3 regions of the Variovorax sp. OK605 genome follow, and region 1 is predicted to be linked to each of the others. Evidence: predicted binding sites of a transcription regulator. Region 1 holds the regulator's gene; each other region holds the start of a gene.
The links. The regulator sigma-54, encoded in region 1, starts transcription at its own class of promoters, with help from an activator protein. The targets are predictions, from matches to a motif close to TGGCANGNAANCTGCTTT.
Positions count from the first base shown of each region.

Region 2: a site for sigma-54 is predicted at 1,787-1,804, ahead of BM013_RS13950 (TorF family putative porin). Genes of this name have one in related genera too.
Region 3: a site for sigma-54 is predicted at 1,958-1,975, ahead of BM013_RS32105 (isopenicillin N synthase family dioxygenase). Genes of this name have one in related genera too.

Region 1 covers NZ_FOWL01000004.1:159,931-164,202, forward strand. The annotation lists gene BM013_RS12275 (phospholipase D family protein) at 1-850, opposite strand, end outside; gene rpoN (RNA polymerase factor sigma-54) at 861-2,462, opposite strand; gene lptB (LPS export ABC transporter ATP-binding protein) at 2,481-3,275, opposite strand; gene lptA (lipopolysaccharide transport periplasmic protein LptA) at 3,272-3,988, opposite strand; gene BM013_RS12295 (thiol:disulfide interchange protein DsbA/DsbL) at 4,152-4,272, opposite strand, start outside.
Region 2 covers NZ_FOWL01000004.1:531,716-535,987, forward strand. The annotation lists gene BM013_RS13940 (ammonium transporter) at 1-432, opposite strand, end outside; gene glnK (P-II family nitrogen regulator) at 462-800, opposite strand; gene BM013_RS13950 (TorF family putative porin) at 868-1,740, opposite strand; gene BM013_RS13955 (YifB family Mg chelatase-like AAA ATPase) at 1,960-3,522, shown strand; gene BM013_RS13960 (P-loop NTPase fold protein) at 3,532-4,272, opposite strand, start outside.
Region 3 covers NZ_FOWL01000017.1:52,653-56,924, forward strand. The annotation lists gene BM013_RS32095 (BMP family ABC transporter substrate-binding protein) at 1-437, opposite strand, end outside; gene BM013_RS32100 (VOC family protein) at 509-895, opposite strand; gene BM013_RS32105 (isopenicillin N synthase family dioxygenase) at 924-1,925, opposite strand; gene rutR (HTH-type transcriptional regulator RutR) at 2,133-2,837, shown strand; gene rutF (NADH-dependent FMN reductase RutF) at 3,089-3,646, opposite strand; gene BM013_RS32120 (malonic semialdehyde reductase) at 3,659-4,255, opposite strand; gene rutD (pyrimidine utilization protein D) at 4,252-4,272, opposite strand, start outside.

The DNA.
Region 1 (4,272 bases):
CGGCCATCGGGCTGTAGCCCAGCAGGTCGTTGGGCGCGGGCGGCGGCGGGGGTGGCGTGGTGCCGGGCGCGGTGGCGGCCTCGAAGCGGCGCTGCAGCTCCTCGCGCGACAGGTCGCTGGCCACGACCGACGCCACCGGCCGCACGTAGACGCTGTTCCAGTACTGGTCGAACAGGCTGCCCAGCCGCGGCATCAGCGCGCCGGTGACGAAGGTGTCCAGGTCGAGGAAGTTCTCGCCCGCGGTGCGCCGGAAGTACTGGTTGCCGATGTTGCGTCCGCCCGCCACCGCCATCGCGCCGTCGGCGATGAACAGCTTGTTGTGCATGCGCCGGTTCACGCGGCTGAAGTCGAACAGCGACGCGGTGAAGCGCTTCAGGATGCTGCCGCGTCCGGCCGGGAACGGGTTGAACAGGCGCAGCTCCACGTTGGGCGTGGCGGCGAAGCCGCGCAGCAGCTCGTCCTCGCCCGAGGTGTAGAGGTCGTCCATGAGCAGCCGCACGCGCACGCCGCGCAGCGCGGCGTCGCGCAGGGTGCGCAGCAGGTAGCGGCCGGTCTCGTCGTTCTCGATCTGGTAGTACTGCACGTCGAGCGTGCGCTGCGCGCGGCGGGCCAGCTGGATGCGGGTGTCGAAGGCGAAGTCGCCGCCGGGCATCAGGCGAAAGCCGCTCAGGTCGGGGTCGGGCTGGGCAGCCAGCGCGATCTTGCCCAGCGCGGTGTCGGCCGACGCGGCCATGGCCTTGGTGGGCGGGCGCGGGGCCTCGTCGGGCAAGGTGGCGCAGCCGGAAAAAAACAGCACGGCAAGCAAAGCCGACATCCAATGCCCCCAGCGCGACATCGGGCGACGGCTCATCGGCGGCTTTCTACAGCGCCTTGCGCAGGTTGGCGGGGGCGATGCGCAGCGCTTCGCGGTACTTGGCCACGGTGCGGCGCGCGCACTCGATGCCCTGCTCCTTCAGCATCTCGGAGATCTGGCTGTCCGACAGCGGCTTCTTGATGCTCTCGGAGCTCACGAACTGCTTGATCAGCGCGCGCACCGCGGTGCTCGACGCGTTGCCGCCGGTCTCGGTGCCCAGCGCCGAGCCGAAGAAGTACTTGAGCTCGACCGTGCCGTACGGCGTGGACATGTACTTGGCGGTGGTCACGCGCGAGATGGTCGACTCGTGCAGGCCCAGCTCGTCGGCGATCTCGCGCAGCACCAGCGGGCGCATGGCGAGCTCGCCGTGCACGAAGTAGCTCTTCTGCCGCTCGACGATGGCGTTGCTCACGCGCAGGATGGTGTCGAAGCGCTGCTGGATGTTCTTGATGAACCAGCGCGCCTCCTGCAGCCGCTGCGACAGCGCCTGGCTGCCCTCGCCCTTGTGCGCTTTGAGCGCGCCGGCGTAGATGTCGTGCACGCGCAGGCGCGGCATGACCTCGGGGTTCAGCATGACGCGGAACTTGATGTTGGTGCCGCGGCCCGTCTTGGTGACGATCACGTCGGGAATGACGATGTTGCGCTCGACGTCCACGAAGCGCCGGCCTGGCTTGGGCTCCAGGCGCGCGATGATCTGCAGCGCCGAGCGCACCAGCTCCTCGTTGGTGCGGGTGAGCGTGGCCAGCCGCTTGAAGTCGCGCCGCGCGAGCAGCTCCATCGGCAGCTTGCAGATGGCGATGGCGGTCTTGCGGACCAGCGCTTGGTCGTCGCTCTCGTCCTCGCTGGCCAGCGCGCGCAGCTGGATGCTCAGGCATTCGCCCAGGTCGCGCGCGCCGACGCCGGCGGGCTCCAGGCTCTGCAGCAGGCCCAGCGCCACCTGGAAGTGGTGCACGAGGTCGTCGAACTGGTCGTTGTCGTCGCCGGCCAGGCCCGAGGCCAGCGCGGGCAGCGAGTCTTCGAGGTAGCCGTCGTCGTTGAGCGATTCGATCAGGAAGCGCAGCGCGGCGTTGTCGTTCTCGTTCAGCCGCAGGCTCAGCGCCTGGCGGTGCAGGAACGACTGCAGCGACTCCTGGCTGCGCGCGAGCTCGGTGGCGTCGGCGCGTTCGTCGTCGCCCAGGTTGTTCTGGCGCGCGGGCGCGTCGCTGCCCCACTCGCTGTCGTCGGGCGCCGCCATGTCGACGGTGCCGTCGCCTTCCCAGTCGGGCTCGCGCTCGGTGATTTCGGCGGCCGGGCCGTCGGACTCCGTGCTGCTGGTGCTGGTTTCCGTGGACGTGCTGGAGGTGCTTGCGGATGGAGTGAAGTCGCCCTCGCCGCCATCGGCGCTGTCGCCTGCGTCATCGCGCGGCACCGGCGCATCGGCCGTGTCGAGCCCGAACTCCTCGCGCGCCGCCTCTTCCGCGGTGCGCTCCAGGAACGGGTTCTCGTCCAGCATCTGCTCCACCTCCTGGCTCAGTTCGAGCGTGGAGAGTTGCAGCAGCCGAATGGACTGCTGGAGCTGGGGCGTCAGCGCAAGATGCTGCGAGACGCGAAGGGACAGCCCTTGCTTCATGGAGAACCCGACCCTCCCTTACATCCGGAAGTGCTCGCCGAGGTACACCCTGCGTACTTCGGCGTTGTCGACGATCTCCGAAGGCGTGCCTTGTGCCAGCACGTGCCCGTCGCTGATGATGAACGCGTGGTCGCAGATGCCCAGCGTCTCACGCACGTTGTGGTCGGTGATGAGCACGCCGATGCCACGTTCCTTCAGGAAACTGATGATCCGCTGGATCTCGATCACCGCGATCGGGTCGATACCGGCAAAGGGCTCGTCCAGCAGGATGAAGCGCGGCTGGGTGGCCAGCGCGCGCGCGATCTCGACGCGGCGGCGCTCGCCGCCCGACAGCGCCAGCGCGGGCGAATCGCGCAGATGGTCCACGCGCAGGTCGGCCAGCAGCTCGGACAGGCGCTCTTCGATGTGCTGCTTGGACAGCGCCGCCATCTTGCCGTTGGCGTCGGGCTCCTGCTGCAGCTCGAGCACGGCGCGCACGTTTTCCTCGACCGTGAGCTTGCGGAAGATCGAGGCTTCCTGCGGCAGGTAGCTCAGGCCCATGCGGGCGCGGCGGTGGATCGGCATGTGGGCGATCGGCTCGCCGTCGATGGTGATGTCGCCCGCGTCGGCACGCACCAGCCCGACGATCATGTAGAACGAAGTGGTCTTGCCCGCGCCGTTCGGCCCGAGCAGCCCGACGACTTCGCCCTTCTGCACGTCGAGAGAGACGTCCTTCACGACCGTGCGGCTGCCGTAGCTCTTCTTCAGGCCGCGCGCGACCAGGCGGCTGCCCGGCGTGCCGTTGGCGTCCTGCGTTCCAGCGGTTTCGATCACTTGCGGGTTTCTCCCTCGTCACTGAGCGTGGTGCTCGGGCGCAGGCCCTTGCCGGGCGCCGGGGTGGGTGCCGGCGGCGGCGCCTTGGCACCGGCCGGAGCGCCCGGAACGGCAGCGCCGGGCGCGGTCGCGGCCTTGGGGGTCAGGATGGTCTTCACGCGGCCACCCGGGGTGGACGCGTTGACGGCGGTGTTCGGCGGCACGGTGGAACCGTTGACCGTGTAGGTGTCGTTGCTCTGGTCGTAGACGATCAGCGCGCCCTGGCTCTCGTCGTTCGGCGTGGCGCCGAGCAGGCGGCGCATCACGGCGTTGCGGATGAACTTGACGTTGTCGGCGCGGCTGTCGTACTCGATGACTTCCGACTCGCCCTCGATCCACTCGTCGGGCGCGTTGCGCTTCTGCTTGTAGTAAGCGCGCTTGCCGGGTGCCGCGGTGACCACGCCGTACTGGTAGCCCTCGGCGTCCTGGCGCACGTCCAGGCGTGCGCCGCGGATGATGATCGTGCCCTTGGTGACCAGCACGTTGCCCGTGAACACGCTGGTCTGCTTCAGGTCGTCGTAACGCATGGCGTCCGACTCGATGTTCATCGGCTTGGTACGGTCGGCGGTCTCGGCCAGCGCGCCCGAAGCGAAGCCGGCCAGCAGGAGCGCGGCGGCGGCCAGGCGGCCGACGCGACGCAGGAGGGGAGTGGTGGGGTAAGAGTGCAATGTCATAGAGGCACGAAACTTGCTCGGCATTGTATGCGGCTGATTGCGTCAGCCCCGCACGCACAGATGAAAAAGCCCGCCGAGGCGGGCCAGGTATCCCTTGCAAAAAGGGAGAAGGCAGCGGCAGGAAATGCGCGCGGCCTCGGGCGTCAGCCCTTCTTTGCTTCGGTCAGCCCTTCTTTGCTTCGCCGACCAGATAGTTCACGACCTGAAGCACCTTGGTCATGTTACCGGCGGTCTCGCCATCCACATACCAACGGCCGGCCACTGCCATCGCGGGAACGCCGGCC
Region 2 (4,272 bases), 370 kb from region 1:
GAAGTTGCCGTCACCCGAGAAGGCCAGGCTGTAGCCGTAGATGGCCCACAGGATGCTGATCAGCGAGAAGATCACGAAGACCTGCATCAGCACCGACAGCATGTTCTTCGAGCGGCCGAGGCCGCCGTAGAACAGCGCCAGGCCGGGGATGGTCATCAGGATCACGAGCAGCGTGGAGGTCAGCATCCAGGCGGTGTCGCCGGAGTCGATCTTCGGTGCCGGAGCAGCGGCAGGCGCCGCGGCTGCCGCAGCGGCGGGGGCCGCGTCGGCTGCAGCTGGTGCGGCCGGGGCCGCGGGAGCGGCTGGCGCCGCGGCAGCGGGTGCCGAAGCGGCAGGCGCTTCGGCCGGGGCAGCGGGCGTTTGTGCAAGGGCGGCGGTGCCGGCAGCCAGCACACTCAAACCGAACGCAAGAGAGACAAGCAGTTTTTTCATAATCGTTGTTCTTTCGGGCCTGGACTCGATCAGAGGGCTTCGCGGCCCGTTTCGCCGGTGCGGATGCGAACGACCTGTTCGAGGTTGTAGACAAAGATCTTGCCGTCGCCGATCTTGCCGGTGCGGGCAGCACCCTCGACGGCCTCGATCACGCGATCGACGAGGTCGTCGGAGACGGCCGCTTCGATCTTGACCTTGGGCAGGAAGTCGACCACGTACTCGGCGCCGCGGTAGAGCTCGGTGTGGCCTTTCTGGCGACCGAAACCCTTGACCTCGGTGACGGTGATCCCCTGCACGCCGATGGCCGACAGTGCTTCGCGCACCTCGTCGAGCTTGAACGGTTTGATGATGGCTGTGACCAGCTTCATGAGTTTTCTCCTTCGGATGGAAATGAAACGGTGCGGCAGCGTGGGCCGCACCTCGTTGTTCTGTGGCTTACAGCGTCTTCGTCAGCGTGAGGATGAAGCGCGCCTTGTTCGGCGAGTAGGTGGTCTGGCCGAAGGTGCCGAAGCCGTAGTCCACGCCCGGGTTGCTCACGGCGAGGTACGAGCTCTTCTTGTTCGCGCCCTGCACCGAGCCGGTCAGCGACAGGCCGTTGCCGAAGTCGTAGCTGGCACCGACGTTGTAGTCGACGTAGCTCTTGTAGCCCAGGCTGCGGATGTCGCTGGACATGTTCGTGTAGCCCACTGCTGCCTTCAGCGTGACCTTGGGCACGATTTCCTTGCTGTAGGCCAGGTTCAGGTAGCCGGTGTTGGTGCCCTTCAGGCCCGAGCCGGCCTTGTTGCCGGCGTAGCCGAAGTAGTCCTTCGACACGGTGTGCGAGTACTTGGCGGTGAACGAACCGAGGGTTTCGTTGGCGTAGGTGCCCGCGACATACAGCTCGGTGGTGTTGCCCGAGGAGTTGCCCGGGTAGATGTAGGTGAGCGCACCGACGTCCATGTCCAGCGGGCCGGCCTTGAACTTGTAGCCACCGTACAGGTCCATCTCGATGCTGTTGCCCTTGAGCCAGTTGACGCTGGAGTTCCAGCTGCCCACGTAGAAGCCGCTGTCGCCGAAGGCGTAGTCCAGGCCGCCCTGGATGGCCGGCTTGAAGCCCTTGGTCTTGGCGTAGTCGTTCTTGCCCAGCATGTCCTGGTCCTGGCCGCGGAACTTGTAGTTCGTGGTCAGCGAGATGTTCCCCGTGAGGTTCGGTGCGGGGGCGGGTGCGGCCGCTGCGGCGTCGGTCGTGGCCTGCGCCAGGGCGGCGCCCGAAGCCGTGAGGGCGGTGGCCAGAACGATCAGCGCCTTGGCGGCGGTACGGTGCGTCATCGGGTAACTCCTCGCAAGTGGTGTGTTGTTGGGACCTGGAAGGCTCAAAGCAGGGAGCGTGCCAAACTGCACAAATACGGCCGTGCAAGACGGCGGACGGCCCTTTCCGTGAGAGCCAAATCGTTACAACCCTCGTTGCGAGTGGTTGCAGTTGCACGAGGCGCTGCACCACGGCGGCGCGCCCACCAACGGCGCACCATCTTGGGGAGAGGGAGAAGAATGAGTCTGTCTTTGGTGCAAAGCCGCGCTTTGCTGGGGCTGGAAGCGGCCAGTGTCACGGTCGAGGTGCATCTGGCGAACGGCTTGCCCAGCTTCACGCTGGTCGGGCTGGCGGAAACCGAGGTCAAGGAGGCGCGCGAGCGGGTGCGCTCGGCCATCCAGAACGCGGGGCTGGAGTTTCCGAACAACAAGAGGATCACCGTCAATCTGGCACCGGCAGACCTTCCGAAGGACTCCGGCCGCTTCGACCTGCCCATTGCCCTGGGCATCCTCGCGGCCAGCGGGCAGATCGACAACGCCCGCCTCGCCGGCCACGAATTCGCCGGCGAACTCTCGCTGTCGGGCGAGCTGCGGCCCGTTCGCGGTGCATTGGCGATGGCGCTGGCGCTGCACACGCGCGGCGTGGCCACCAGGTTGGTGCTGCCCATGGACAGTGCGCAGGAGGCCGCGCTGGTGCCCGGCGGCGAGGTGTACGGCGCCGCGCACCTGCTGGACGTGGTGCGGCAGTTCGTTGCCGGCCACGACGCGGCGGCGCAGCAGGCAGAACCTGCCGCGGACGACAACCACGACGGCTGGGCACGCATCGAGGCCGCGGCCGGCGCGCCCGCGCCGCGCTATGCCGACCTGTGCGACGTCAAGGGCCACGCCGGCGCCAAGCGCGCGCTGGAGATCGCGGCGGCGGGCGGCCACAGCCTGTTGATGGTGGGCGAGCCGGGCTCGGGCAAGTCGATGCTCGCGCACCGCTTCGCGGGCCTGCTGCCGGCCATGAGCGTCGACGAGGCACTCGAAAGCGCCGCCGTCACCAGCCTCGGCGGGCGCTTCGCGGCCGAGCGGTGGATGTGCCGGCCGACCTCGGCGCCGCACCACACCTCGAGCGCGGTGGCGATGGTGGGTGGCGGCGCACCGCCGCGGCCCGGCGAGATTTCACGGGCGCACCACGGGGTGCTCTTTCTCGACGAGTTCCCCGAGTTCGCACGCTCCGCCCTCGAAGCGCTGCGCGAACCGCTGGAGACCGGCGCCATCACCATCTCGCGCGCCGCGCGCAGCGCCGAGTTCCCGGCGCGCTTCCAATTGATCGCGGCCATGAACCCGTGCCCCTGCGGCTACCTGGGCTCCGCGCTGAGGGCCTGCCGCTGCACGCCGGCCCAGGTGTTGCGCTACCAGGCCAAGCTCAGCGGCCCGCTGCTGGACCGCATCGACCTGCACATCGAGGTGCCCGCGGTGTCGGCGCAGCTGCTGCTCGACGCACCGCCGGGCGAGTCGACCGACAGCATCCGCGCGCGCGTGGTCGCTGCGCGCGCGCACGCGATGCAGCGCCAGGGGCATGCCAACCAGGCGCTGCAGGGCGGCGCCATCGACAGGCACGCCGCGCTCGACGCGGCGGCGCGCCAGTTCATGTTCAACGCGGCGAACAAGCTGGGCTGGTCGGCGCGCAGCACGCACCGTGCGCTCAAGGTGGCGCGCACCATCGCCGACCTGGCCGGGGCCGGCACGGTGCAGGGGGTTCATGTGGCGGAAGCCGTGCAGTACCGCCGGGCGCTCGGGCGCGTGCAGGGCAAATGAGGCGCTGCCTCAACGTCCGGTGAACGAATAGCGCTGCGCCGTGCGCGCATAGCGCTTGAGCGCATCGACCGCCCCGATGGCTTGCGGCCCCACCGCTCCCTGGTAGACGTTCAGCGCGCCTGACAGCAGCAGCGTCGCATCGGGCGGCGCCACCTCCATGGGCAGGCGGCTGCGCAGCGTTTCCACCGTCTCGCCCGGCACCGCGCCTTCGAGCAGCCGGGTCCACGCGGGCATCAGGTCGGGGCTGCCGGTGGCGACGGCCAGCAACGTCATCAGCGCGCGGTAGTCGCCCGAGGACAGCAGCGTCAGCCGCTCGCTCGTGAGCCCCGCCTTGACGAGGCGGTACACGTTCATGAAGCGCAGCACGCGACGGGGCGACAGGCCGATGAACGGCGCGAGCTCGTTCATGTAGCGCGACTCGTCGCCGTCGATCGACAGCGTGCGCGTGTCCAGCCGCTCCAGCGGCGGCGCCGCGGGCACGAGCACGGGCGGCACACCCGGCTGGTCGGACGGAATCAACCGGTGCTGCAGGAAACCGCGCGCGCCCTCGGCGTCGAGCGGGCGCACCCAGTAAGGCACCTGGAAGATCTTCTCCAGGTAGTCGGAAGCGCTGATGGCGTCGCGATCACGGGCGCGGTCGGCGGGGCCGGCGGGGTCGGCGCCGTCCTCGCGCCTGTCGGCGACCAGCAGCGCGGGGTACTGCGCCGCGAGCGACTTGCGGATCCACCGCACGTCGACCGCCACCAGCAC
Region 3 (4,272 bases), on a different contig from region 1:
TCGTAGGTGCGACCGTAGAACGACTCGAGGTTGCTGCCGTTGGTGGTGCCCGAGCCGTTCAGGAAGGCCACGTCGGGGTACTTGGCGGCCAGGTCCTTGAAGCTGTCGGAATAGCCGAAGGCCGTGCCGATCACGATGTTGGCGCCGCGCTGGATGAACTTCTCGGCCGCGGGCTTGATGGCCGAGGCGTCTTCGGGCACGTTCTCCACGAACTGGATCTTCTGGCCGATCTCCTTCTCGATCTTCACGCGGGCCTCGTCGAAGGCCTGCGTCCAGCCGCCGTCGTTCTTCGGGCCGAAGTAGAGCATCGCGATCTTCGGCTTGTCCTTCAGCGTGAAGCCGTCGGCGGCCGCGGCGGGCAGCGTGGTGAAGAACGCGCCGCCGGCCGCGACGGTCATCGCGAGGCCCAGGCCGGGAGTGAGGGTGCGCAACTGCATGGAACTACCTTTGGTGGAGAGGCTTGGAGGAATGGAAGGGGCGAAGAACAAAGCAGCGAAGGCAGCGCGCGTCACATCATGAAGTTGATGCGGAACACGTTGCCCTCGGGGTCGAGCAGCACCGACTGGTACCAGTTGTAGTAAGTGACGTACGGCGCCTTGACGAGCGTGGCGCCGGCCTCGAGCGCGACGGGCACCATGCGCTCGACGTCGGCCTGGCTGTCGACGTCGATGTTCAGCAGGAACTTCACGCCGCGCGTGTCCGAGAACTCCGCCAGGTGCAGCAGCTCGTAGGCGTCGAGCGCGTTGAAGCCCAGGCTCGACCTGCCGGTGTCCAGCCCGCGGAAGATGGGCGAGCGGATCGCCTCGATCTCGGGGAAGCCGAACACGCGCTGGTAGAAGCCGCTGAGGGCGACCACGTCCTTTGCGAAGACGTTGACGTAGGAGAGATGGGCCATGCGTGGTTCAGGTGCTCAGGTGTCCAGTTCAGGCCGTGGCCTTGGTGCCGCCGAAGGTCGTCTGCTTGACGAACTTCGAGGTCAGGTGGTCGCCCGAGGAAATGGGCGCGTACTTGGCCTGCTCGCCCGGCGCGAGGCAGCTCGGCAGGCACTCGACCATCGCGTCGTAGTTGGGCTGGTGGAAGAACACCAGCGACTGGCGCCGGTTGGTGCTCGCCACCTCGAACGGCGGGTTGGTCACGCGGTGCAGCGTGGACACCCACTGGTCGTTGGTCCACTGCATCATGAGGTCGGCGATGTTGACCACCAGCCCGCCTTCGACCTGCGGCACGTCGACCCACTGGCCGGCCTTGTTGAACACCTGCAGGCCCTTGTCGTCGGGCAGCACGATGGTCAGGCTGCCGTAGTCGCTGTGCGCGCCCGCGCGCAACTGGCCGGGCAGCGGCTGCTCGCGCTGCGGCGGGTAGCTCAGCACGCGGAACATGCTGATGTGCTCGTCGATCTTGTCGTCGAAGAAAGTCTCCGGCAGCGAGAGCCCGAGCGCGAAGATGCGCATGAGCGAGCGCGAGAGATCGCTCATGGCCCCGAAGTAGCCTTCGCAGGCTTCGCGGAAACCGTCGATGGGCGGCCAGCTGTTGGGCTCGAAGTGCGGGCCGGCTGCGGGGCCGCGGTGGTAGTCGTCGTTGGGCACGTTCGACGGGCCGATGGAGAACGACTCCTTCAGGTCGCCGGGCGCGGCTTCTTCGAGGCTGTACGAGAGGCCTTCTTCGCCCACCGCGCTGTAGCCACGCACCGCGTCCTCGCGCGGCCGGTCGACCTTGCGCTTCTCGCCCAGCGGCATGTCGAAGAAGCTGCGCGAGAGCGACGACACGCGCGAGATGAGCGAAGGCGCAATGCCGTGGTGGGTGATGACGAGGAAGCCGATGCTGCGGCAGGCTTCATCGACTTTCCTTGCAACCTCGGCCTTGCCTTCGGCCGTGCCGGCGAAGTAGGGCGCGAGATCGATGATCGGGACGGACAGCAGGGTCATGGCGAGTTCCTCATGCTTGGCATGCCTTTCTCCATGCAACGTCTGTGCCAGTTGGACCAAATGGACAAATCGCAATTGCCGCGTCAGCATGGTGCGCGGCGAGCTTCTTGCGGAGGTTCGCGAAGGCCGTTGTGGCGCAAGGCGATGCACCCTGGCCTTACAGTGGTGCGCAGTACGAAAACCGAGATCGACAGAGAGCGAGGGAAGATGCCGAAGACCAAGGCGCTGGCCGCAGCAGCCAGCACGCAGAGCCCGGCGCGCAAGCGTGCGAAACCCGCGGTGCGCAGCGCGTCCGCGGTGAACCGCCGGTTGCGCCAGATCGAGGACAAGCGCAGCGCCATCCTTGGCGCGGCATTGGGCCTGTTCTCGCGCTTCGGCCTGCACGGCACGTCGATCGACCAGGTGGCCGCGCGTGCCGACGTGTCGAAGAGCAACCTGCTCTATTACTTCGCGAACAAGGAAGAGCTCTACGTCAACGTGCTGCGCGACCTGCTCGCGCTGTGGCTCGAACCGCTGCGCGGCTTCAGCGCCGAGCAGGACCCGAGCACGGCCATTGGCGACTACATCCGCCGCAAGCTCGTGATCTCGCGCGACCGGCCCGATGCGTCGCGGTTGTTCTGTCTTGAAATGATCCAGGGTGCGCCGCTGTTGCGCGACGAACTCGACCGCGAGTTGCGCACGCTGGTGGAGCGCAAGTCGGAAGTGATCGCTGCGTGGGTGGAAGCGGGCAAGCTGGCGCCCGTCGACCCGCAGCACCTGATCTACGCGCTGTGGGCAATCACGCAGCACTACGCGGATTTCGGCGTGCAGGTGCAGGCGCTGTCGGGGCACACGCTCGATGACGAGGCGTTCTTCGAGCGGACCGTGGAGAACGTGCAGCGCATCGTGCTGCAGGGGATTACGCCGCGCTGAGGCTTGCATCTTCTTGTGGGTGCGACGCAGAACCGCATCACGCAAGTCGCCGGGTCTTGCTCCCTCTCCCCTTGGGGAGAGGGCTGGGGTGAGGGCCGCGGCGTTGAATTCGCAGCTGCTTCTTGCAAGTGCCGCTGTCCCCTCACCCTGACCCTCTCCCCGAGGGGAGAGGGGACAAGAAAGGGAGCGGGGGAGAGAGGGGAAGAGGAGAAGAGGAGAAGAGGAGAAGAGGGAAAAGAAGAGGCTGCCAGTCAGTGCTGCGGCGGCACCGCGATCTCGTGGTACCGGCGATCGAAGTAGATCAACCCTTGCGCCGCCCCGCCGATCGCGATCGACACCGCTTCGCAGAACAGCACGTCGTGCGTGCCCGCGCTCGTCGCGTGCATCACGCGGCAGTCGAAGGACACGGCCGCGTCGTCGAGCATCGGCGAGCCGGTCGTCTTGCGGCTCCATCGGCCGGCCGCGAAGCGTTCGTCCATCGGCGTCTTGCCGCCGAACAATGCCGACAGCGACTGGTGCCCCGCGGCCAGCACGTTCACGCACAGCACGCCGTTCGCCTTGAATGCCGGATACACCGAGGCCGAACGGTTCAGGCACACGAGCAAGGTGGGCGGTTCGTCGGTCACGCTGCACACGGCCGAGGCCGTGAAGCCCGCGCGGCCGGCGGGGCCGTCGGTGGTGATGATGTTCACCGCCGCGCCCAGGCGCGCCATCGCATTGCGGTAGTCGGCTTTCGGAAGTCCAGGCAATCCTGCCGGCATGCCGTTCGGGTTCGATGAAACGGTGTGGGAGGCCATGGTGTTCAGCATGTCGCGGCTCCGTCAGGCCAGCACGCAGGCTTCGTCGAAGGGCAGGCGCGGCAGGCGCCCGAACACCTTCGACGCGTCGCCGTGGCCGAGGTTGATGAGGAAGTTGACGCTCCAGTCGGTGCCCTCGAAGAAGGCGGCGTCGACCTTCGCCTTGTCGAAGCCCGACATCGGGCCGGCGTCCAGGCCCACCGCGCGCGCGGCCAGCAGCAGGTAGCCCGCCTGCAGGCTGGCGTTGCGAAAGGCGGTCTCGTGCGCGGCCTCGGGGCTGCCGGTGAACCAGCTGCGCGCGTCGGCGTGCGGGAACAGCGTGGGCAGCTTGTCGTAGAACTTGCGGTCCCACGCCGCGATGACCGTGACGGGCGCGCCCATCGTCTTGTCGAGGTTGCCTTTGGAGAGCGCGGGCGCGAGGCGCTCCTTGCCCTCGGGCGTGCGCACGAACACGAAGCGCGCGGGCGAGCAGTTGGCCGAGGTCGGGCCGAGGCTCGCGAGCGTGTAGATCTGCTGCAGCTGCGCGTCGGTGACGGGTTCACCGGTCCAGCCGTTGTGGCTGCGCGCGGCGGTGAAGAGCAGCGACAGCGCGGCGTCGTCGAGGGTGGTGCGAGTGGTCATGCGGGAAGAGGAGATGG